DNA from 3 places in the Bacillus sp. NPDC094077 genome. Region 1 is predicted to be linked to each of the others. Evidence: predicted binding sites of a transcription regulator. Region 1 holds the regulator's gene; each other region holds the start of a gene.
The links. Region 1 encodes Rex, which represses fermentation and respiration genes when NADH is low (regulators of the CRP and FNR family bind a similar motif). Its sites were predicted from a motif close to TTGTGAAATATTTCACAA; they were not measured.

Region 1 (8,319 bases):
CGTTACGACAACTTTACCAGCGCGTCCTAAAGATTCAACTGTAGCAGATTTTAAGTCACGTCCTAATTCTTCGGTGATTACCTCGCCACCAGTTAAGATTGCGATATCTTCTAGCATCGCTTTACGACGGTCACCAAATCCAGGAGCTTTAACAGCTACTACATTGAATGTACCACGAAGTTTGTTCACTACTAATGTAGCTAACGCTTCGCCTTCTACATCTTCAGCAATGATAAGAAGTGGTTTACCTTGTTGTACCACTTGCTCTAATACTGGTAAGATTTCTTGGATGTTAGAAATCTTTTTGTCAGTAATTAAGATGTATGGGTTATCAAGAACTGCTTCCATTTTGTCAGAATCAGTAATCATGTAAGGAGATGCATATCCACGATCAAATTGCATACCTTCTACTACATCTAATTCTGTTGTGAATCCTTTAGATTCTTCTAAAGTAATAACGCCGTCGTTGCCAACGCGCTCCATTGCTTCAGCGATTAATTGACCTACTTCTTCGTCAGCAGCAGAAATAGCAGCTACTTGTGCGATTGAAGATTTACCTTCGATTGGTTTAGAAATCGTTTTTAGTTCTTCAATTGCAGCAGTAACAGCTTTTTCGATACCTTTACGAAGACCCATTGGGTTAGCACCAGCTGTTACGTTTTTAAGACCTTCACGAATCATAGCTTGTGCTAATACAGTTGCAGTTGTTGTTCCGTCACCAGCTACATCGTTTGTTTTGCTAGCAACTTCTGCTACTAATTTCGCACCCATGTTTTCGAATGCATCTTCTAATTCGATTTCTTTTGCAATCGTTACACCATCATTTGTAATAAGTGGTGAACCGAATTTTTTCTCAAGTACAACGTTACGACCTTTTGGTCCAAGCGTTACTTTTACTGCATTTGCAAGAGTGTCGACACCGCGAAGCATCGAACGACGTGCTTCTTCACTAAATTTAATATCTTTTGCCATAATAATTGACCCCCTTGGATTTTTTAAGATTTATATAATTAACCGATAACTGCTAAAATGTCACTTTCACGTAAAATCAAGTAGTCTGCACCTTCGTATTTCACTTCAGTACCTGCATATTTTGAGAAGATGATAAGATCACCTGCTGCTACCTCTAAAGCAACACGCTCACCATTTTCAAGCACTCGACCAGTACCTACTGCAACAACTTTACCCTCTTGTGGTTTTTCTTTTGCAGTGTCTGGTAATACAATACCACTTGCTGTTTTTTCTTCTGCTTGAACAAGCTCAATTACAACGCGATCACCTAATGGCTTTAGCATGAACAATAACCTCCTCATTTTGTTATGTAAATTTTATTTATTAGCACTCAAGTCATCCGAGTGCTAACACACTTATAATAATAAATAATCTCAATTTCTTTTGCAAGTAAAAAAATCATAATTTTTTCGCAAATCACTATATAAACTTTTCTATATAGAATACTACCCGTACTATATGAATCGTTGTTTCCACTACTCGTATGTTACAATATGAAAGACACCCTAAGTTGTTTTCGCTAAACGCACAACTTTTTCCTGTCTACTACTTTAATTTCAAATACGGATTTACAAAAAAATCATAATTCGAATGAAAGTTTATATCATAGGTAGCATATTTACATGTTATCCTACCTTATCTCATACACTAGAGTTAGAAAGGATGGTTAAACCATTTGAAGAAACAATATTGGTGGATTATCGTTACATACATTTTAATGCAGTTATCTGGAATTGTCGGATTACCACTTCTCCTAAAAACAGGACTCTATGATAATAGAGGATTGACCCTTGAGGAAAAAGGACAAATCATAACTGGACATTGGGCTATCATTAGCTTCTTTATTGCATTATGCGTCGTACTTTGGTTACTTAGAACAGATATTCGTGAAAGGCATTTAGATACAATGCGCTCTACTGTTCCAGCTACAATTGGATGGATTTTCATCGGGTTCTTCTTAGCATTTTTCTCACAAAGTATTGCTGGTATGATTGAGATGTATTTACTAGGTATTAAACCTGGATCTGAAAATACAGCAAGGCTTATGGACATCGCAAGAACAACACCTTGGTTCCTTATTGTTGTATCTATTATAGGGCCAATTTTAGAAGAAATCGTATTTAGAAAAATTTTATTTGGTACACTTTATAAGAAGTTTAACTTCTTTATTGCTGCTATCATTAGTTCCCTTGTATTTGCGGCGATTCATTTTGATTTTACTCACTTATTGGTATACACTGCTATGGGGCTCGTATTCGCCTTTTTATATGTAAAAACGAAACGTATTATCGTTCCAATTGCAGCTCATGTTGCGATGAATACATTCGTTGCAGTCGCTCAAATTGCAGTAAGCAATGAGCAAATTCAAGAAATGATTAAAGAAGCTGAAAAAATGCAAGGCTTTATCGGAGGATTTTTTGTATGAGAAACTCACCATTGTTCATGGCTGCATTGTACTTCCTTCTTGGATGTATCTTTACACGCTTCGCCATTACGAACGTGACAGATACAATCTGGAATGTGTGGACAATACTATTTGCAGTTATGGCAACAATTGATTTTAATTTGGCACTTCGCCTTATATTAGTTAAATTCACAAAGAAAAAACAATAATAAAACGCAGAGGTCGCTTCCTCTGCGTTTTATTGTGGATAATTTTTCAAAAAGTAAACAAGCGTTTGTAACTCTACAGCCAAATCAATATGATGGATTCTAATATTCTCTGATACATTTAATCGTGCTGGTGTGAAGTTTAAAATACCGTGCACATTTGTTTCTGCCAACCTATCAGCTACAGCTTGTGCTACTGTAGCGGGTACTGTTAATATTGCCACTTGTATATCATTTGATAATCTTTCTTCTAATTCATCTAAATGATATACAGGAATACCTCCGATTTCTGTTCCAACTTTCTCTTCATTAACATCAAACGCCATTTCAATTTTTGTATTATTGTTTTTCGTGAAATTATAATGTAAGAAAGCGGTCCCTAAATTACCTACTCCAATAAGTGCTACACGTGTTATATCATCTTGATCAAGTGTTTCACGGAAAAATGATAATAAATAATTTACGTTATATCCATATCCCTTTTTCCCTAACGCTCCAAAATACGAAAAATCTCTTCGTATTGTTGCGGAATCTACTTTTACCGCTTCACTCAATTCGGCTGATGAAACACGTTGCTTACCAGAAAGAGATAAGTTTTGGATAAATCGATAGTATAGAGGCAATCGTTTAGCAGTGGCTTGTGGAATCTTTTGCTGATCCATATAACCTCTCCTCTCTTTCTATCTTTATTCATATGCTTTAATCAAATACAGAAGTTTAGCACTCATTAAATTCCTTGTATAATAAAGAGAAGAAGTATTCTCTCTGTATTTTAAACTATACACTATTTTTAGTATGATTGAGAAATATAAACATGGCAAAGTTAAGAAATTATTTGAGGTGAAAACATTGATTTTATTACAAGTGAATGGACTTTCGAAATTATACGGTGCAGAAACAATTCTTGCAAACATAAAATTGGAAGTTCAAACGAAAGATCGTATCGCATTAGTTGGACGAAATGGAGCTGGAAAATCTACATTATTAAAAATTATCGCTGGTGAGCTATCTCATGATGGTGGTGAAATTATAAAGCCGAAAGATGTCTCAATAGGGTATTTAGCTCAAAATACTGGGCTAGAAACAACTTTAACAATTTGGGATGAAATGTTAACAGTCTTTACACACCTACAGCAAATGGAGACAAAACTTCGAAGGCTAGAGCAAGAGATGGGAAAGGAAGAAAACTTTTCAAATGCAGCTACATACGAAAAGTTATTAGCTGATTATGATCAATTACAATTAGACTATAAAGATCAAGGTGGTTATCAGTACGAAGCAGATATCCGCTCGATCTTAAGCGGTCTTGGCTTCCCTGTGGAGACGCACCAAACGACAATCTCTACTTTAAGCGGTGGACAAAAAACACGATTAGCTCTTGGTAAATTATTATTAACGAAACCAGACTTACTTATTTTGGACGAGCCTACAAACCATTTAGACATCGAAACACTCACATGGCTTGAGCAATACTTACAAGGTTATCCTGGTGCAATTTTAATCGTTTCCCATGACCGTTATTTCTTAGACAAACTCGTTACACAAGTATACGAAATTTCGAATAAAGAAAGCAGACGATTTGTTGGTAACTACAGTAAATACTTAGACTTAAAATCAGCACTATACGAGCAAGAAATGAAGCGTTACGAAAAACAACAAGATGAAATCGCTAAACTTGAGGAATTCGTTCAAAAGAATATAGCTCGTGCATCTACAACCAAACGTGCTCAAAGTCGCCGTAAACAATTAGACAGAATGGAATTATTAACGAGACCATTAGGTGATTCTAAGTCAGCATCCTTCCACTTCGATATCGAAAAACAAAGTGGAAATGATGTTTTACAAGTAAAAGATGCAACGATTGGCTATGATGCGGAACCTATTATTGAGCATGTAAATATGCGCTTAACTCGCGGAGATAGTGTTGCCTTAGTTGGACCTAACGGAATTGGAAAATCCACACTATTAAAATCCATTGTGAATAAGTTACAGCTATTACACGGAGATGTTGCTTTCGGATCAAATGTATCTGTTGGTTATTATGATCAAGAACAAGCCAACTTAACATCTTCTAAGCGAGTTTTAAATGAACTATGGGACGAATACCCATTGCAACCTGAAAAAGAAATCCGCACTATACTCGGTAACTTTTTATTCACAGGGGATGATGTACTAAAACCAGTATCTTCTCTTAGTGGTGGACAAAAAGCTCGATTAGCTCTCGCAAAACTTATGATGCAAAAATCAAATTTATTAATTCTCGATGAGCCTACGAACCATCTTGATTTAAATAGTAAAGAAATTTTGGAGAATGCTTTAATTGATTATCCAGGGACTCTTCTATTCGTCTCACATGACCGCTACTTTATTAATCGCGTAACAACGACTGTTGTTGAGTTATCAGCAGAAGGTGCACAGGAATATTTAGGGGATTACGATTACTACGTTGAAAAGAAAAACGAGATGATTGAGCGTGCAGAGCTAGAGCAAGAAGATGAAGCCCCTGCTCAAAAAGTAATTGCACAAGAGAAATTAAATTACCTAGAAGAAAAAGAGCGCAAAAAGTTAGAGCGTCAACGCACTCGAAAAATTGAAGAATTAGAACAAAATATCGTAGAATTAGAAGAGGAAATTGCTACGTTAGAAGATCAGCTTTGCTTACCAGAAATATATGCAGATTATGAAAAGGCTAGTGAAATTACAACTAAAAAGCAAACACTACAAGAACAACTTGAAGCTTGTATGGCAGAGTGGGAAGAACTGCATTTATAAGAGAATTTAAACAAGGAGGATGTCTCATAAGTCGAGATTTTTGACTAGATGACATCCTTTTTATTTTCTATTTTAGAATCCGTTCCATAGTGCATGAAATTATATCGACGATTCGACAAAAAACATCGATTTACTGACAAAGATTGATAATAGTAACAATCTATATAATAAGAGAAGGATGCTTTAAAAGGTTTTTTGGGATATCTTCTTGTTTTTTATTTCCCAAAAAAGAATAACGTTAAAGGTCAGACTTCATCTGTATTATCCACAAGTTTATACACATATCCACCTTTATAATATAAACCTCAAAATAACTTTTCCACATTATCCACACTTTTTTAAAAAGTTATTAACATTTCATATACACAATAAAACCCATATTATCAACAGATAATATGGGTTTTATCCACAAGCTGTGGTTAATTTTGTGTATAACTACGCTTCAATATCTAATCCTGGATTTGCATTTAAAGCTAATGTCGCACGTTTTCCTTGTTCGTATGCAATTGTACCTGCAGCTGCAATCATTGCTGCATTGTCTGTGCATAACGATAATGGCGGGATAATTAACTCTATATTTTCTTTTGGTGCAAACTCTTCTTCTAAACGTGCACGCAGCCCTTTATTAGCAGCTACTCCACCTGCAAGAAGCACTTGTTTAACATTATAAGCTTCGGCAGCACGAGAAGCTTTCGTTACAAGTACATCAATTACACTCGCTTGGAAACTTGCTGCTAAATCTTCCGGTGCTATTTCTATACCGCGCTGTTTTGCATTATGCACAGTGTTGATAACTGCTGATTTTAATCCACTAAAGCTGAAATCATATGAATCCGGTTCTAGCCACGCACGAGGTAAATCAATTGTCGGCTCCCCTTCATGCGCAAGACGATCAATATGAGGACCACCTGGATAAGGCATTGATAATGTACGGGCTACTTTATCATAAGCCTCACCTGCAGCATCATCACGTGTTTCACCAATTACTTCAAATGAACCATGTTCTTTCATATAAACAAGCTCTGTATGTCCACCAGATACAACTAGTGATAATAGCGGGAACTGCATCTCTTTTACTAAACGGTTTGCATAAATGTGACCAGCAATATGATGAACACCAATTAAAGGAATATCATGAGCAAATGCCACAGCTTTTGCCGCATTTACCCCGATTAAAAGTGCTCCAACTAAGCCAGGGCCTTCTGTTACAGCAATTGCATCAATATCATCAAAAGTGATGTTCGCTTCTTTTAAAGCTTCTTCTAACACAACTGTAATTTGTTCTACATGATGACGGGATGCAATCTCTGGTACTACGCCGCCAAAACGTTTATGACTTTCAATTTGTGATGCAACGACATTCGCAATGATTTCTGTTCCATTTTTAACAACTGCTACCGCTGTTTCATCACAGCTTGTTTCAATACCAAGTATAATCGTATTTTTTTCCATTATATATTCACCCACATTACAAGACCATCTTCCTGATTGTCTGCATAGTATCGTTTACGAATCCCACCATTTTGAAATCCGTATTTTCTGTATAACTGCTTTGCTACTTCATTTGATACACGTACTTCAAGCGTCATCGTTTTTACCCCTAGTTCTTTCGCTTGGGAAATAACTGCTTTCAATAGGGCATCTCCTAGCTTTTGACCTCGGTATTCTGGCAAAATAGCTATATTTGTTATATGTGATTCATCAATAATTATCCACAATCCACAATACCCGATTACACGATCATCTTTTTCTAGCACGATATAATGTGCATGTTCATTCATCGTTAATTCACGGTGAAAGGCATCTGCAGTCCAAGGAGTTGAAAAAGATGCTTCTTCAATAGCTACAATTTGAGCGATATCATCGAGTTCCATCTTTCTAAATATCATATCCATCTTCTGTAGACTCCTACTTGTTTTGACTTTCTAACCACTTTGTTTCAGCTTCAGCTAAACGAAGATAACTAGGAACAAACGTATGTACATCTTGTTCCTCTTTTTGTAATCCTAAAAATGCTAGCTCACTTGGTCTTGGGTTATTTTTAGTGAATGGAGCAAATACAGCTTGATCACCTAAATGTTCTATAATTGTTTCTTTATGCAATTTAACATCGTTACCGATAAATAAAACAGGTTGTCCTTTGTCTTTTAACATTTGCAACCAGTCTACAATAAGAATAATTCGGTCTTCTTCTATTGAAGTTATCTGCTCTCCTTCATATGTATATAACCCAGTATAAATTTGTCCACGTCTTCCATCAAATAAAGGACAAATTAGTCCACTAAAATTAGCACCGTTTGCAGCTACTACTTCTAAACTTGATACACCTACAATTGGTATTTGAAGTGACCAAGCTAATGTTTTTGCCGCTGTCACACCTATGCGAACGCCTGTATAGGATCCAGGTCCAGCAGCCACAACAATTTTAGTTAATTCTTTCGGTTTTACACCACATTCTTTTAACAGTTGCTCTACAGCTGGCATAAGACGTACAGAATGGTTTTTTGTTAAATTTGTAATGATTTCCCCAATCACGTTTCCTTCTTCAATAAGGGATACACCCATTACGTAATTTGAAGTATCAATTGCTAGTACTTTCATCTTGTAATAGCTCCTCACATAATCTAATATAGCGGTCTCCAACTGGCTCGAGTACAATTTTCCTTGTGTCATCTCCAGCATGGAATAAACTAATTTGTAACTTTTCATTCGGTAAATATGCTTCTATTAAATGAGCCCATTCTACTACCGTAATTCCTTCACCATAGAAGTACTCATCAAAACCTAAGTCTTCTTCACTTTCCGCTAAACGATACACGTCCATATGATATAACGGTAATCTTCCTTTATATTCTTTAATAATGTTAAAGGTAGGACTATTTACAACTCTTTTTACTCCAAGACCTTTTGCTAGTCCTTTTGTAA
Region 2 (8,319 bases), on a different contig from region 1:
CATACATGCATACATCCTGTTTAGAAATAATAGTACCCGCTTTTTCTTCTAGTGCTTCATATACTTTTTCTAAAGACGTAATAATTGTTTTTCGTTTTGGATTTGTATTAACAAAATTAATAGCAGCTTCAATTTTTGGAAGCATACTTCCCGCAGCAAATTGCTGTTCCTCAATGTATTCTTCTAATTTATTCACTGTGACATGCTCTAATTTTTTTTGATTCGGTTGATTATAATTTACATACACATGATCAACTGCAGTTAAAATTACGAGCGTATCGGCATCTACTAATTCAGCTAATTTCTGCGCAGCGAAATCTTTATCAATAACCGCTTCAGTTCCTTTTAGCCCTTCTTCGGAATCAATTACTGGAATTCCACCACCGCCAACAGCTATCACTATATTTCCATCTTCGACCAAAGAATTAATCACTTTATGTTCATGAATACTTACAGGCTTCGGTGATGGAACAACACGTCTCCACCCTCTACCAGCATCTTCTTTAAACACTGCTTTTGTTTCGTCCATTAATCTTCTGGCTTCTTCTTCTGTATAAAAAGGACCAATTGGTTTAGTTGGGTTTTTAAATGCCTCATCTTTTTTATCCACAACAACGCGTGTTATAACCGTTGCTACGTCTTTTTTTATATTCCGTTTTTTCAATGCCTTTTCAATCGCATTTTCCATCCAATATCCAATCATCCCTTGGCTCATTGCTCCACAAGTATCTAATGGCATTGCAGGTGTCTTTTCCGTTTCTGCAGCTTTTTGCTGTAATAAAATATTCCCCACTTGTGGGCCATTTCCATGCGCAATTACTATATCTACATCATTTTCCATTATTTTCACGAGTTGTTCCGCTGTTTTTTCCAACGCTTCTTGCTGTGCTCCCGCAGTAGCTTTTCCAGACTGTATCGCATTTCCCCCTAGTGCAACTACAATTTTTCTTCGTGCCATATTTCAGCCCTCCAGTTGATTTCGCTTTCACAGCGCTTTATAAAGTAATGCTGCCTGTAATTAATCCATAAATCGCAAAGAATGCTAAAGCACCAATTGCTACCGATGATGCTAATTCCACTCGAGTAAATATTTGCTTCGAACTCTTTTGCTTTTGAACATTGTAAAAAATAAAAATACCTGGCGCATATAAAGTCATTGTTAATAATAAATACTCTAAACCAGCCGCATAAACTAACCACACGCCATAAATACTTGCTATCAGGCCAATTATTATATTTTTATTTCGATCTGTTTCTTCAGACTTTAAACTATGCTTCAGTTGATAAAATGCTGAAAAAGCATATGGGATTAAAATAGCTGAAGATGCTAAAGAAAATGCAAAGTTATACGCCTGATCGGAAACAACGAATGTTAATAAGAACATTTGAATTAAACCATTTGTTATCCATAATGAATTTACTGGAGCCTTATTTTTATTTTCTTTTGCAAACCATTTTGGAAATACTCCATCTTTAGCCGCTAAATATGGAATTTCAGAAGCGAGCAAAGTCCATCCTAACCAAGCACCTAATACAGAGATGACTAAACCTAAATTAATAAAAATGGCACCCCATTTTCCAACAACACTTTCAAATAAATAAGCCATAGCCGGATTTTTTAAATTAGCAATATCTGCTTGCTGCATAAGTCCAAGAGACAATAATGTAATTAAAATGTAAATGATGAGTGTACCAATTAAGCCAATAACCGTTGCTTTTCCTACGTCACTTCTATTTTTTGCTCGACTAGATAAAACAACAGCCCCTTCTACCCCAATGAACACCCATAGAGTTACAAGCATTGTACTTTTAACTTGGCTGCCAACCGCTCCCCATGAAAAAGAACCAGCTTGTCCCCAAAATCCATCTAGGAACGTATCAATATGAAACGCGAAGATTCCTAAGACAATAAATACAAATACAGGTACTAATTTTGCGATTGTAGTGACTAAATTCACAAGTGCTGCTGATTGAACTCCACGTAAAATTAACATGTGAACACACCATAATAATACGCTTGCACCAATAATGGAGGCTACATTTTGACCGCCTTCAAAGATTGGAAAGAAATACCCTAATGAAGAAAATAATAATGTGCCGTAAGCTACATTACCAAGCCAAGCAGATAGCCAATATCCCCACGCACTATTAAACCCCATGAAATTACCAAATCCTGCTTTTGCATAACTAAAAATACCACCGTCTAAATCTGGCCGTTTTACAGTTAGATTTTGAAAAGATAATCCAAGCGCAATCATCCCAATTCCTGTTATAACCCAGCCAATAATAATGGCTCCAGCACCAGCACCTTTTGCCATATCACTTGCTAAATTAAATGCTCCACCGCCAATCATAGACCCAACTACAAGAGCCGTTAATGTAAACAACCCTAATTTCTTATCTTCACCCATTCCACTCACCTCTCTTTAATTGCAATAACAATACGAAAGCAATAGTGAATGATAGTGTCTAAAGGAGGAGAAAGAAGAAAGGAAGACTTCCTTTCTTCTTTACTCCATATTTCCTAAAGTAGCTGCCATAACCGCTTTAATTGTATGCATTCTATTTTCAGCTTGATCAAATACCTTTGAATGTTTACTGCGGAATACTTCGTCAGTTACCTCCATTTCTTTCAACCCATATTTCTCATAAACTTCTTCGCCATACATCGTTTCAACATCATGAAATGCAGGTAAACAATGTAAGAAAATCACGTTTTCATTTCCTGTTTCTTTAATCATCTGCATATTTACTTGATAAGGTTTCAATAACTCGACACGTTCAGCAAATTTTTCTTCTTCTCCCATAGACACCCATACATCTGTATAAATTACATCTGCATCCGCAACAGCTTCTTCCACATTACTTGTTATCATTACCTGTTCATTATATTTTTTTGCTAAGTCAATTACTTCTTGCTCTGGCCATAAAGATTCCGGTGTACAAATACGTACATCCATTCCAACGATTGCTCCACCAACTAGTAAACTATTAGCAACATTATTTCGTCCATCGCCAACGTAAACGAGCTTCACGTTTTTTAGTTTCCCTACATGTTCTCTAATAGTTAATAAATCTGCGAGCGTTTGTGTTGGATGCCACATATCTGTTAATCCATTCCAAACGGGTACACCAGAATTTTGCGCTAAAGATTCTACAGTTTCATGATTAAATCCACGAAACTCAATTCCGTCAAACATGCGTCCTAACACTTTTGCTGTATCCTCTACGGATTCTTTTTTCCCAAGCTGAATATCACCTTTCCCTAAATATTCAGGGTTCGCACCTAAATCTGTACATGCTACTGTAAATGCACATCGCGTACGAGTAGAGGTTTTTTCAAATAAGAGCGCTACATTTTTACCTTCTAAATAATGATGTGGGATACCGTTTTTCTTTTTCTCTTTTAATTCCGCTGCTAAATCTAGAAAATATAATAATTCTTCTTGTGTAAAATCTTTTTCAGCTAGAAAACTTCTTCCTTTTAAATTTGGTCTAGTCATTAACATACTTCATCCCTACTTTCTCCGTTATTTATACTAAATATCTTTACGAACAATCGGCATACTCATGCAACGTGGACCCCCACGACCACGAGACAATTCCGAACTTAGCACCTCAATGACTTCTATACCATGTTCCCGTAATAAAGTATTGGATACATAGTTGCGATCATATGTAACAACTACACCTGGCGCAATTGCTAATGTATTAGAACCGTCATTCCATTGTTCACGAGCGGAAGCAATTGCATCTCCTCCTCCACAAGGAATAAGAACTAATTCACTTAAACCTAATACCTCTTTTAATGCTTCCATTAAAGAAGTGCGGTGTGTAATTTTAAGAGTTTCCTCATCTGGACCTTTTTCTAAAATATAAATATTCATATTTCCTTTTGGCCCTTGAATGGCTGGGTGAATTGTAAACTTATCATAATCAACCATTGTAAATACTGTATCTAAATGCATAAATGCTCGGCATTTCGGAATTTCTATCGCTAACACTTTTTTTATTTTATTTTGTCGGCTAAAGAGATTTTTAGCTAAACGTTCAATTGCTTTAGCTGAAGTACGGGCAGATACTCCAATTGCAATTGTTTCTTCATTTAAAATTAGCTCATCGCCACCTTCAATTGGAAACTTATAATCACGATCTAGCCAAATTGGCACATTGTGATTTGCAAATCTTGGATGATATTTAATGATGTACTCCATGAATAATGATTCACGTCTACGCGCCGGTTCTCTCATCTTATTTATCGTTAAGCCATCGCCCACGCTAGCTGCTGGATCACGAGTAAAATATAAATTAGGCATTGGGTCTAAGTAAAACGGATAATGATCTTCCATTAATTCGTATAAATGTGTCTTCTTACTTGTTTCAATTTCGTTTTTCCGTACACCACCCATAATTTTTTGAATTAATTCTTCATTTGAAAAGGAAAGTAAATATTCTTTTAAAGTTTGATGTGCAACATTTACGTCAGCCTGTCCTTCTTTTAAAATACGATCAACAAATTCTTCTCGAAGTTTTTTATCTACTAATGCTTCAGCAGCTAGTTTTTCTAAATAAAGAACTTCAACACCCCGATTGCGTAATGTTTGTGCAAAATAATCATGCTCTTTTTGAATAATTGGTAAGTATGGAATATCGTCAAATAATAATTGCTGCAAATAATCTGGCGTTAAGTTTTCCACTTCTTTACCCGGTCGTTTTAATAAAACCGTTTGTAATTCCCCAATTTCTGAAGTAACATGTATCGGATGCTTCATTTGTTGTACCTCCTTTTAAATATGTTTGATGTCTTACAAGTACATAATAAATGCTACGCGCTTTCATCTTTGTGAAAGCATCCACATTATCATTGTGAAATATTAAACAAGTTGTTTTTTTAAAATCATATAAATTTGTATTTTTATAACACTTCACCAAGCTTTTTTAATAAAAAAATACATATATTACGCATATATGTTGAATATTTAACTTCCGTATTTAAACAAAAATCCTGTTTTTAATTTTTATTAAAAACAGGATTTTGCATCTAAATAATTAAATTTAACCTTTCTTCTAAAATCTCCCTATCTGATTTCGACTGAGAAATTATAAGGCATGTATCATTTCCACATATACACCCTATTTTTTCTTTCCACTCTAACTCATCAAACAAAACACCAATAACATGTGCATTACCAGGTAATGTTTTAATAACCATTAATTGATCTACACAATCAATTTTTACAACAACCTCTCGTAATTTTTTCTTTAACTTTATATCCGTTTGTAGATGCTCTTCTGAAAAAATTTTATATATCATTAATCCTTCCTGAGAAGGTACCTTCGTTAAGCTTAACTCGCGAATATCTCGAGAAACCGTAGCTTGTGTTACTAATACATCTTTTTCTGCTAACAATTCTACTAATCTTTCTTGCTTATCTATTTCATACTCCTTTACAAATTGTTTAATTAATCGTTGTCTTTTTTCTTTTTTCATAAAAGACACCCCTTTTAATATTATAGCTCGCTATAATTTTCATCCGAAAGGGACAAAAAAGAAAGTTGCGGAAACGTTCATAGTTTAACTGTGGATATTAAATCTAGCTAAATAAAGTGAAACTTTAATCAGTGGGGGTTTTGTTCATCCCCCACTGATTATTAGCCCACACCAATCGGGCGTTTACAGGTAGCCCGACACCCACCTAACTTCTTTGCTCCAGCCGAATTTTGAGGTGGGTGTCTTACTGCCCACAAATAGCGGGATAAAAAAGAAAGAACAGCATTCTGTTCCTCTCTTTTACATTGAAAATCGTTCAATTGTCTGTTTCAAGTCAATTGCTTGCTTCTCTAAATCTTTTAATAATTGATCAATTGCTATCATATTTTTAGACTGTCGCAGCGTCACACGCGCCACTTCTTGTGAACCAGCTGACGTTTCTTCAGCAATTGCTGCTACGGCCTTTGTTTGTGCTCCTGTTTGATGAATGTGACTCACTTGTTCATTCATATAACTACTAATTTGCTTGGTTGCATTGGCTACTTCCATAACACTTGATGACATTTCTTTTAAAATTAATTCTGTAGCTTCCCCACGTTTGGCCTCTTCTTTAGCTGTTTTTACTTGCTCTGTCATTTTCAATGCGACTTGTTGCACCTCATCTTGCATATTCCGTAATAATTGAGATATGTTTCTTGCGGAATGATCACTTTCATCAGCCAATTTACGTACTTCTTCTGCTACAACCGCAAAGCCCCTTCCATGCTCTCCTGCACGAGCTGCCTCAATAGAAGCGTTTAGTGCCAATAAATTTGTTTGACTAGCAATCTCACTCACAACAGAAACAATGTGTTCAACTTGTTTCATTCGCTCTTCTAACTTCTGTACATTTTGCATCGAATCTTCATTTTCTTTCGCCAATGTTTGAATACCTTGAATTAAAGAAGTAAAAACGCGTGTACTTTGACCTAGAGCTTGAACCATTGCCGAAGACAAATCGTCAGATTGTTTCGCTTTTCCCTCTACTTCCCTCGCAATCGAAGTCGTTGTATCAACAGTAGAAACAATCGCCTGAATTGATGCTGCTGATTGCTCAGCGCCGTAAGAAATCTCTGCAAGAGTTTCAGACACACCCTGTGCTTGCTTCGTCGCTTCGCCTGTTTGTTTTCTAATTTGCTGAACTTGATTATTTGTATACGAAAATGTAGTATCAATATTTTTTACCATGCCCCTTAAGTTTCCTAGCATCATATTAAATGCAACACTTAATGATTTAATCTCATCATCTGTCTTTGGTAATGGGACATCTGCACGAATATCACCTTCAGCCGCTTTCCTTGCAGCTTCCTCCAACTTCCGAAGTGGTTTAATTAAAAGTATGGCTGCTCCATATGCTAAAATCCCAGACCATACTACCCCTAATAACATAACGATAATATTATAAACAGTTTGACTTACATAAATTTGAAAATAATCGTAAATGACATAGATGAAAAATAAACTTGTTGAGTATGTAATTAAAGCCAAAATTGTAGTAAATAACATAAGCTGTATACGTAAACCAAAGGAAAATGTTTTCCTTTCTTTTTCCATCTCTTCTTCCCCCTTCTTATAAGCAATATAAGTATCACCTATATATTATTATCCATATTTTCGTTATAGAAAGATATAGAGATTTTAAAAACCACTATTTCTTTGAATATCAAATCCCACAAAAAAAATAAAGGATTCTGACAATTTGTGACTAATAACAGAAATAAGGGGCAAAATTTGTAAAATATATTTTTGACTGGGGGTTTTGTATGATTCAAGTTCGAAATCTAGTAAAATCATTTGGCTCACTCGATGTTTTAAAAGGAATTGATTTAGAAGTAAAAGAAAAAGAAGTTGTTGTTTTAATTGGTGCCAGTGGTTCTGGAAAAAGTACATTACTTCGCTGTCTTAACTTTTTAGAAATGTACGATGAAGGTGAAATTCATTTACAAGGTGAACGGATTGATCCAAAGCATTCAAATTTAAACAAAGTCCGTGAAAATGTCGGTATGGTTTTTCAGCACTTTAACCTCTTTCCTCATATGACCTCATTAGAAAACATCATAGAAGCACCTATTCACGTAAAAAAATTAGAGACAACAAATGCAAAGGAGATTGGAAATCAACTCCTCCAAAAAGTCGGCCTGCAAGATAAGGCGGATGTAACTCCCCACCTACTTTCAGGTGGTCAAAAACAACGCGTTGCAATTGCACGGGCTCTTGCTATGAACCCTAAAATTATGCTATTTGATGAACCTACCTCAGCCTTAGACCCTGAACTTGTTGGAGAAGTGTTGCAAGTTATGAAAGAACTTGCTGAAGAAGGAATGACGATGGTTATTGTTACTCATGAAATGAATTTCGCAAGAGATGTAGCTGATCGCGTCATCTTTATGGATGATGGGAAAATTGTAGAGGATGCTCCGCCCGAACAATTCTTCTCAGCTCCATCACATGAACGGGCAAAACAATTTTTACGCAACGTTTTATAAGCGAACTACTATTTCACATGTAAAGAAATATATTCATACGGTGCACAACTAATTGTCCAAATAAAATATCTCGATAACATACTTAAAACCATCCGTATGATCAATTTATAGGAGGGGTTTTATGAAAAAAAAATTACTAACCATTGTTGCGAGCATTACGCTATGTACATCCTTCATACTAGGAGCCTGTAGCAAGGAGAGCTCTACTACTTCATCAAATAATGAAAAAGAGTTTCGCTATGCGATGAGCGGATTATATAAACCTTTTAACTATAAAGAAAATGACGGAAAGCTTGCCGGGTT
Region 3 (8,319 bases), on a different contig from region 1:
CGACAAATACTGTAGCCACCCCGCCTCTCGACATATTTCCCAAGAAATATGTCGAGGCGGCAAAATTTTTGCCGCCTACTTTAATTCCGTATATAAATATTCAACCGAATGAAATGCATATATTTTCTTCATCAGTGTCCCATTTTCAAAAATAAGTAAACAAGGTACACTTTCGATCCCATACTCTTTCGCTAAATGCGGAGCGTAATTTAAATCTAACATCCCAATTTTCAAATCTTCAATCGTCAGCTCAACGACTGTTAACATCTTTTTTGCTAATTGGCATGTTCCGCACATTGGCGTATACACATATAACACTGTTTTTTCTTCGTTTTCTATTAGGGCTGTAGCTTCGGCTCCTGTCCAATCAATCACTTCTATCATTCCTTACCGTAAATATTCTGTATAAACGTCAATGTCAGCTCCCCATAATACATTTGCTAAGTGTGAAGACGGCGCAGTTGCCACTTCTCGGTACGAGCGATCAATATAAATATGCTCTGCCTGCGGAAATTCTTTTCGAAATTGTTTCCTTAACTTTTCTCCAGCATCATCAGCATCCACTAGTACATACACTTCCTTATCAAAAAACTGATCAATGAGCTCATCCATTTTCGACAACCCAATTGTACCATTTGTACAAACAATTTCCACAGGTTCACGAATAATAGATTCAATCTTTCTTCTGTCTGATTTACCTTCTACAATAATGACTTTTTCTACATAAATCATATGTCATCACCCGATCACCATATACTATACAACCTCTAACTTAGTATATATTATATTCGTTATTTTCATGTTGTTTCCTGTTTATTTTTGCAAAAGAAAAGCGGAACCGACTGTTTAGTCCTGTTGGCTAAGGTTCTTTCGCACAGAAGACGCTTTTGGTCTTCTCGTGCGGAAGGTTCTTAGACATGAAGGGCTAGGAGGTGGAGCTTCTGACGTAGAGGCGCTTTTTGCCTCGCGGGAAGAAGCGAAGCCACCTAACAATCTAGCCGCTGGAGCTGGACAATGAAAAACAGAGGCGGCTCGTTTAGATTGTGAGGACACATGAAACCTTACCGAAAAGCAGTCATTCCCATAATAGCTGATTCATTTATATGTGAGTTAAAACGAATTATGTAAAACAAAAAAGGACAGCACAAAGGCTGTCCTTCAGTCGACTAAAATTAGTCTTGGTTTGTCATTTCTGCGTATTTTTCTGCAGTTAATAACTTCTCAACTTGGCTTGCATCAGAAAGTTCAACTTTAACCATCCATGCACCCTCGTATGGAGATTCGTTAACAAGTTCTGGTTGGTCACTTAATTCTTCGTTTACTGCTACAACTTTACCACTTACAGGTGCGTATAATTCAGAAACTGTTTTAACAGATTCTACGCTTCCGAATGGCTCGTTAGCTTCGATTGTTGCACCTACTTCAGGAAGCTCAACGAATACGATATCGCCTAGCTCACCTTGTGCAAAATGAGTAATACCGATAACAACCTCATTACCTTCTGTTTTTACCCATTCGTGTTCTTCAGAGTAACGTAAATTATTTGGAATGCTCATGACTGTACCTCCAGTGAATGTATTAATTATGTAAAAATACCTTATTGGTACTTTTTCCACACACTTTCAAACTGCTCTTCGTTAAAACCAAGTGTTACATTCGTTCCATCTGTTACAATTGGACGTTTAATCAACATGCCATCAGATGCTAAAAGTTCATACATTTCGTCTTCACTTGCATCTTTCAACTTATCTTTCAGACCAAGTTCGCGGTAACGCATTCCACTTGTATTAAAGAATTTTTTTAATGGTAATTCACTTTTTTCATGCAAATTACGTAAATCTTCTTTTGACGGTGGATTTTCAACAATATGAATCATCTCATATGCTACATCGTTTGCCTCAAACCATTTCTTTGCTTTTTGACATGTGCCACACTTTGGATATGAATAAAATGTTACTGTCATAAATTCACCTACTTTTTTACTAACCTTTACCTTTATCATATAGAAAACATTTTATTATTTCAAACGATTATTCGCTAAACTTTTACTTATTTCGTGATAAATTTTAATAATCCTGCGAATTTTTCTTATTTTTCCGCCATTTTTCAAGAAAAAATAAATATATAAATTTTTTTAGATTCTTTTCACCCACTGTACCGAACATATATCTTAAACAAACGTTTGATTAATTTCCTGTTCTTCTATGTTAGCCTTTGAACTACATTGCTTCTTTCCTACCGAACATACACCTTAAACAAGCGTTTGATTAATTTCTTATTCTTCTATGTTAGCCTTTGAACTACATTACTTCTTTCCTACCGAACATACATCTTAAACAAACGTTTATTTAAAAAAATAAGAAGCCTCGTTTATAGGCTCCTTCGTCATCTACTCAAATAATCTGCAATTGTTTGAAATACTACGATATACATATTATGAATACTTTCTTCTGTATTTCCACCATTTGATAAACCCACTCCCCATTGTTGTCCTTCACCGCTTCCAATATTCGCAAAACCTTGCGTATACATAGCATTTACATCTTTTGGTGCGCTTTTATACTCTATATTTTTTGTAATAAAAATTGAATATGATTTATCTTGTAAACCGATAAAAAATACTGGTTTCTTTAAAAATGAAAATAAATCTTTATACTGCTCTTTTGAAGCTTCTTGAAAGTGATCTTTCATTATTAGAAAGCCATCCACTTCCTCAGATTTCTTTTTCATTTCCTCTAACTTCATTGTTTTAAACTTTATATTTCTAAACGTATCTTTCGGCTTTTCTCCAACAACTCCAATTACGAGTGCTCTCCCGTTATATTCTAATTTCTCTCCTTCTTTATCTTTTGCACACCCAGCACCGACTAAGCATAACAATATAAAAACTAAGAAATACGATAAACGCTTCATTTAACACCCGCCCCTTCTTTTAAGTCAAGTGACAAAAACGTAAGGTGAATTCAAGAAAATGTAAGTAAAATCGATAGCCCAATTCGCATTTCTATATTATAATCAATTGAATTTACTTACATTACTAAAAAACATAGGAGATTTTCATGAAGAAATTTAAACTTTCAGCGGTTCTTCCTTTAAGTTATATACTTCTACTCGTACTCGTAAGTCCCCTTTACGACGTATTAAATAAATCAGCTGTTCACGCAGTGAATGTCACAACAGTAGTAGATGATTGGATTCCATTTGTAAAAGCATTTATTGTTCCTTATTTACTTTGGTTCCCATACTTATACGGTGCACTTATTTATTATTGTTTTGCTGATCGAAAGCAATATTACGTTACTTTAAGTAGTGTAATCCTTGGAAAACTTGCTTGTTTTTCTATTTATTATTTTTGGCAGACGACGGTACCACGTCCGACTGTCGTTGGAACAGATGTATTTTCCGAACTAGTCCGCTATATTTATAGTATCGACCAACCGGTAAACTGTTTTCCTAGCATTCATGTTCTTACTACATTTGTAATTATGTTAGCTGCCTTTAAACGTAGAGAACAGCATGCTTTTGAATATTACATCCTTACTTTTTTCGGTACACTTATTATTTTATCAACACTATTTACGAAGCAGCATGCTTTTGTAGATGCCGTTTCTGGTATGACACTTGCAAGCATATTATACTTCGGTGTTCAGTTATTGTTAGCAAAAGAAACTGTGACAGTTCCAGTAAAACAAAATCATAAAATGTAAAAAAGCAGACTGTGCTTCTTCAGTCTGCTTTTCTCTATATAAAAGGAGATTTTCAAATTAAGATTGCGGTACAGTCATATCACCAGAATGAATACGACCTGCTTTTTTAAGAGCGATGTAAAGTATATAAGAAACAGCTACTGGAATGATGATATAAGTGATTACCATCGCTGGGACAACTTCCCATCCTTGGCTGGAAATTAAATTAATTGGTGCGATAAGAGAACTTAATCCAAGACCTGCAATCTCTTTTCCTGCTTCCAGTTGGAAAATCAATGCTGATACTGGGCCAACTATTGCACTGGCGACGACAGTTGGGACGAGAATCATTGGATTTTTAGTAATGTTCGGTAACTGCACTTTTGGAGTACAAAGTGCCTGAGCTAATATGCCACCTAAATTATTTTCTTTCGCTGAAATAACAGAGAATCCGATAAACTGAGCAACACATCCTGCAAGAGCTGCTCCTCCTGCAACGCCATCTAAGCTAAGTGCGATCGCTAAAGCAGCTGATGAAGCTGGAGAAATAAGTAGTAGCCCCCAAACTACTGCAATGACGATAGAAGCGATGAACGGGCTACCAGCTGAGCTATCTTTAATGAATGCTCCAACTGCATTTAAAACTGGGCTTATATTTTGAGCTAACCAAATACCGACTAAACCAGAACCTAATATTGCTGCAAATGGAACGAGCATCATATCTAAAGCAGTTTTCCCGCTTAAACGTTTACCAATATACACCGCTAAAGTTGCTGTTAATAATGCACCAATTGGTTCACCTGTTTTAATGATTAAACCTGCTTCAGTAATGGAAATGGATCCAGCACCAATCGCTCCAGCTACCATCGCCGAAAAGATGACAAGTCCATTTGCACCGAGCATAAAAGCGATCCCGGCTCCAATGGCTGGTGCCATAAGTGATTTTGCAACAACTCCGATTGTAATAAGTAATGGTATATCAACAATTCTTCCTATATTTTCGATCAGTAAACCAATTCCAAGGGATACGAAAATACCTTGTGCAATTCCAGCAGAAGCTTTAAACACACGAGACATTATATATTCCTTCATTTGTTTCACCTTCTTCTATAAGTTAGTAGCCAATTGTTTTCATATAATCGCGTAAAATATCGTTTGATTTTGCGAAGCGCGCTTCTTCATCTTCTGTTAAGTTTAGTTCTACAACTTCTTTCATACCGTCTCTAGTAATAATAGCTGGTACTCCTGTACAAATATCATATTCACCGTATTCACCATCTAAAATAGCCGATACAGCAATCACACGATAGTCATCATTAAAGATTGAGCTCGCAATATATGCTAGAGAATTTCCGATGCCGTAATAAGTAGTACCTTTTCGTTTATAAATTTCCCATCCAGCTTTTGCAGTCTTCTCAACAATTTCATCTAAATCTATTTCACCGAAACGTTCTTTTTGTTCTTCTAAAATTTGTAGGATCGGCTTTCCACCAACAGTTACATGTGACCAAGCAACCATTTGAGAATCCCCATGCTCTCCTAATGAATATCCATGAATACTGCGAGGATCTACATGTAACATTTCAGATAAAATTGTTCTTAAGCGCGAAGAATCTAATGATGTACCTGTACCGATTACGCGATTTCTAGGTAATCCAGATAATTTCCACACTTGATATGTAATAATATCAACTGGATTCGATGCGATTAAGAGAATACCATCAAATCCACTTTCCATTACACCACCAACAACGCTTTCCATAATCTTTGCACTCGCTCCTAAAGTATCTAAGCGACTTTGTCCAGGTTTTGGTGCTGGCCCTGCTGTAATAATAACGATGTCCATATCTTTGCAGTCTTCATAGCTGCCTGCATATACTTTTGTTCTTGTATTTGTAAAGTTAATGCAGTGTGATAAATCCATCGCTTCCCCAACTGCACGTTCATGATTTATATCAATTAATAATAGCTCTTCGCAAATGCCTTGGTTTACAATGGAATACGCACAACTTGATCCAACTAATCCAGTACCGATAATTGCAATTTTTCTTGTATTTCTTTTCATAGCAATCTCTCCTAATTGATCATGTAATCTATTTCTTTTGTTCTTTACACTCTTAATTATAAAGATTCCCACGATAGAAACCATGGATACTTTGTGAAATATTGAACAAACTTTTGTCGTTTTTGTGAATTGTTATATTCCATTTTCGTCATATTTGTTACAACTGGAAAAATATTTATTATATATTTATTGACATATACAAAACAAAAAAAACGAGCGACTTCATTCGCTCGTTTTTTCTGCACACTATTCCGCACTTAATTGACTTTTTAGTTGCTGCACAATCATCGGATTAGCAGCAGCTGCTGGCTTATAATAACTCTTTTGTTTTGCGTACTCATACATATTACGTTGGCGCATCTCATCTTGATTTCGAATTTGAATTAACGTTTGATGTAACTGTTCATTATCCGACTGAGCAATATAATTTGCATAACTTGTTAAACTTGCATTTAATCCTGCTAAATAATCATTTACCATATCTTTTTCATTCATTTCTCTCTTCCTCCTATCCTAAAAAATTCATTAATTGTTGTTTCGTATTTCGTGCATCTTGTGCATCCTTTTGTAGCATTTGTTTCAACTCTGGATCTGTACATGCCTGTGCATACTGTTCTAACTTGTTAATAATTGTTGCGTGTCCACCAATCAAATGACGTAAGTTTTCTACTTCAAGTTCTGTTAAATTTTGCATAGAATACTCCTACCTTTCTTTATTCGTTCAATGTTAGTATTTAGTTCTTTTTGGATTGTATACATGAATTAATTTTTTCACGTATATACAAAATAAAAGATGAATAGCTAGGCCATTCATCTTTTATACTGGTTATGTATTCATTTTCATAGAGATACAATCATGCTTATACTCACAAGTAAGTTCCATACAATGTGTAAAATGATACTAGGTACAATAGATTGCGTCTTTCTGTATAACATAGCAAATACAATACCCATAATTGTCGCCGTAATTGGAAAACCACCATGAAGAATCCCAAAAACGAAGGAAGAAACGATGATACCGACTAGAAAACTATATTTCTTTTCTAAAAATCGATACAAAATACCTCTACATAAAATTTCTTCTTTAATTGGTGTAATGATAGCTATGCTTAAAACATATATAACACTTTGTATCACACTATGCTGAAGCGTTGTTCCACCTAGTTTTTCTCGTTGTTGCTCTGCACTTTCAAAGCTAAATAGCTCTAACATTACATATTGAGCTAATGCAATGACGATAAAACCTATTAATAGATACAAATACGTTTTCCCATTCTTTAAAACAGATACATCCCAAATATTTTTAATAAAATGTAGCACCGGTTTATAGGCCATTATCACAATAGCAACAACCGCTGCATCTAATAAGAGTATATAGTACCCCTCTAAATTATCACGCAATGCTTCTTCCCCATAAATCCCCAAAGCCAGAGCAAGGAATAATCCTCCTAGGAATGAGAATCCTAGAATGCCTGCTATCATTGCAAATAGATTTTTATATGTTATATTCTCTATTTTCCTTTCCGTATCATACGCTTCTAACACTGTTTTACTCATACTATTCCTCCATTTGTTTTCATTTACTTCAATAAAAATCCCTTAATATAAATATAAGGATAATATAACAATATTTTCAAAAAGAATAATATGCAATTTTGCATATCATGAAAGCTTTGTATTCTATAGTTTTAGGAATTAAATTACTATATAATAATTATTAAATGAATTTTCGAACATTTCTTATTTATCCACCATAATCCTCGCATCATATAAAACTTATTAATTAAAGGAGCAATGAACATGAAAACACATGACTTCCTTACAAAAATCCAAAAAGGCTCTGAACCTAATCCATATCAAGATCCTATCGCATTTATTTTCCTTTGTTTTTCCTTAGCCATATACACCTTTTTCAAACCAGCAAAATAATATCATCTAACAAAAAAGAGTCTCAAAATTATTTGAGGCCCTTTTTTGTTAGATTCCGTTCCGCTTCTTCAATCGCCCGTTGCATTTGCAGTAACGGATTCTTAATCATCTTCCCGTGACCTGTCGCCAATATAGTCGGCTTATATTCCAGCAAGTTTTGAGCACTTGTTAATGCAACTTCTGCATCCCAAGTGCCAAACATAGGAAAGGGAAAAAGCCAATTCAATTGTCCTGCAACCGCCACTCCTCCTCTCGTTTGAAATGCATCTCCAACAATGAGTGCATCATTTCTCGTATCTAAAAACGACATGGAACCTGGTGTATGACCTGGAGTTGCAATCGCTATAAGAGAACCAATTTTATCTCCTTCTTGAAGAAGATTATCTGGAATCGTCTTTATCTTTTTTGATACACTCACTTTTACCTGCGTGCCTGGTTCCCCTGGCTGCAGTGACAAATCTCCTTCAAGTAAACGAGCATCTCTCTTAGAAATATAGACCGGAACATCTGGTAGCGCTTGTTTTATAGCATCAAGCGCCCCTATATGGTCATCATGTGCATGTGTAATAACAATATTCGTAATCGGTTTTCCTATTTTTTGAGCCGATTCTAAAATCTTCTTTGCACAAAATGGTAATG

Region 2: the regulator Rex is predicted to act here: its motif matches at 4,865-4,882, upstream of arcA (arginine deiminase).
Region 3: the regulator Rex is predicted to act here: its motif matches at 5,843-5,860, upstream of ACQKNR_RS13505 (L-lactate dehydrogenase).

What each region holds. Positions count from the first base shown of each region.
Region 1 covers NZ_JBNNUF010000030.1:393-8,711, reverse strand. The annotation lists gene groL (chaperonin GroEL) at 1-972, opposite strand, end outside; gene groES (co-chaperone GroES) at 1,011-1,295, opposite strand; gene ACQKNR_RS28160 (CPBP family intramembrane glutamic endopeptidase) at 1,688-2,437, shown strand; gene ACQKNR_RS28155 (YdiK family protein) at 2,434-2,625, shown strand; gene ACQKNR_RS28150 (redox-sensing transcriptional repressor Rex) at 2,655-3,284, opposite strand; gene ACQKNR_RS28145 (ABC-F family ATP-binding cassette domain-containing protein) at 3,472-5,394, shown strand; gene tsaD (tRNA (adenosine(37)-N6)-threonylcarbamoyltransferase complex transferase subunit TsaD) at 5,830-6,846, opposite strand; gene rimI (ribosomal protein S18-alanine N-acetyltransferase) at 6,846-7,289, opposite strand; gene tsaB (tRNA (adenosine(37)-N6)-threonylcarbamoyltransferase complex dimerization subunit type 1 TsaB) at 7,303-7,995, opposite strand; gene tsaE (tRNA (adenosine(37)-N6)-threonylcarbamoyltransferase complex ATPase subunit type 1 TsaE) at 7,976-8,319, opposite strand, start outside.
Region 2 covers NZ_JBNNUF010000009.1:126,483-134,801, forward strand. The annotation lists gene arcC (carbamate kinase) at 1-958, opposite strand, end outside; gene arcD (arginine-ornithine antiporter) at 996-2,411, opposite strand; gene argF (ornithine carbamoyltransferase) at 2,511-3,509, opposite strand; gene arcA (arginine deiminase) at 3,540-4,772, opposite strand; gene argR (arginine repressor) at 5,042-5,491, opposite strand; gene ACQKNR_RS20540 (methyl-accepting chemotaxis protein) at 5,792-6,742, opposite strand; partial or broken gene ACQKNR_RS20545 (methyl-accepting chemotaxis protein) at 6,782-7,084, opposite strand; gene ACQKNR_RS20550 (amino acid ABC transporter ATP-binding protein) at 7,294-8,016, shown strand; gene ACQKNR_RS20555 (ABC transporter substrate-binding protein) at 8,138-8,319, shown strand, end outside.
Region 3 covers NZ_JBNNUF010000004.1:347,765-356,083, reverse strand. The annotation lists gene ACQKNR_RS13540 (thioredoxin family protein) at 76-384, opposite strand; gene ACQKNR_RS13535 (toprim domain-containing protein) at 388-732, opposite strand; gene gcvH (glycine cleavage system protein GcvH) at 1,173-1,556, opposite strand; gene ACQKNR_RS13525 (arsenate reductase family protein) at 1,598-1,963, opposite strand; gene ACQKNR_RS13520 (hypothetical protein) at 2,386-2,913, opposite strand; gene ACQKNR_RS13515 (phosphatase PAP2 family protein) at 3,060-3,707, shown strand; gene ACQKNR_RS13510 (PTS transporter subunit IIC) at 3,765-4,778, opposite strand; gene ACQKNR_RS13505 (L-lactate dehydrogenase) at 4,801-5,751, opposite strand; gene ACQKNR_RS13500 (spore coat protein) at 5,998-6,246, opposite strand; gene ACQKNR_RS13495 (hypothetical protein) at 6,260-6,445, opposite strand; gene ACQKNR_RS13490 (CPBP family intramembrane glutamic endopeptidase) at 6,592-7,308, opposite strand; gene ACQKNR_RS13485 (hypothetical protein) at 7,552-7,680, shown strand; gene ACQKNR_RS13480 (MBL fold metallo-hydrolase) at 7,709-8,319, opposite strand, start outside.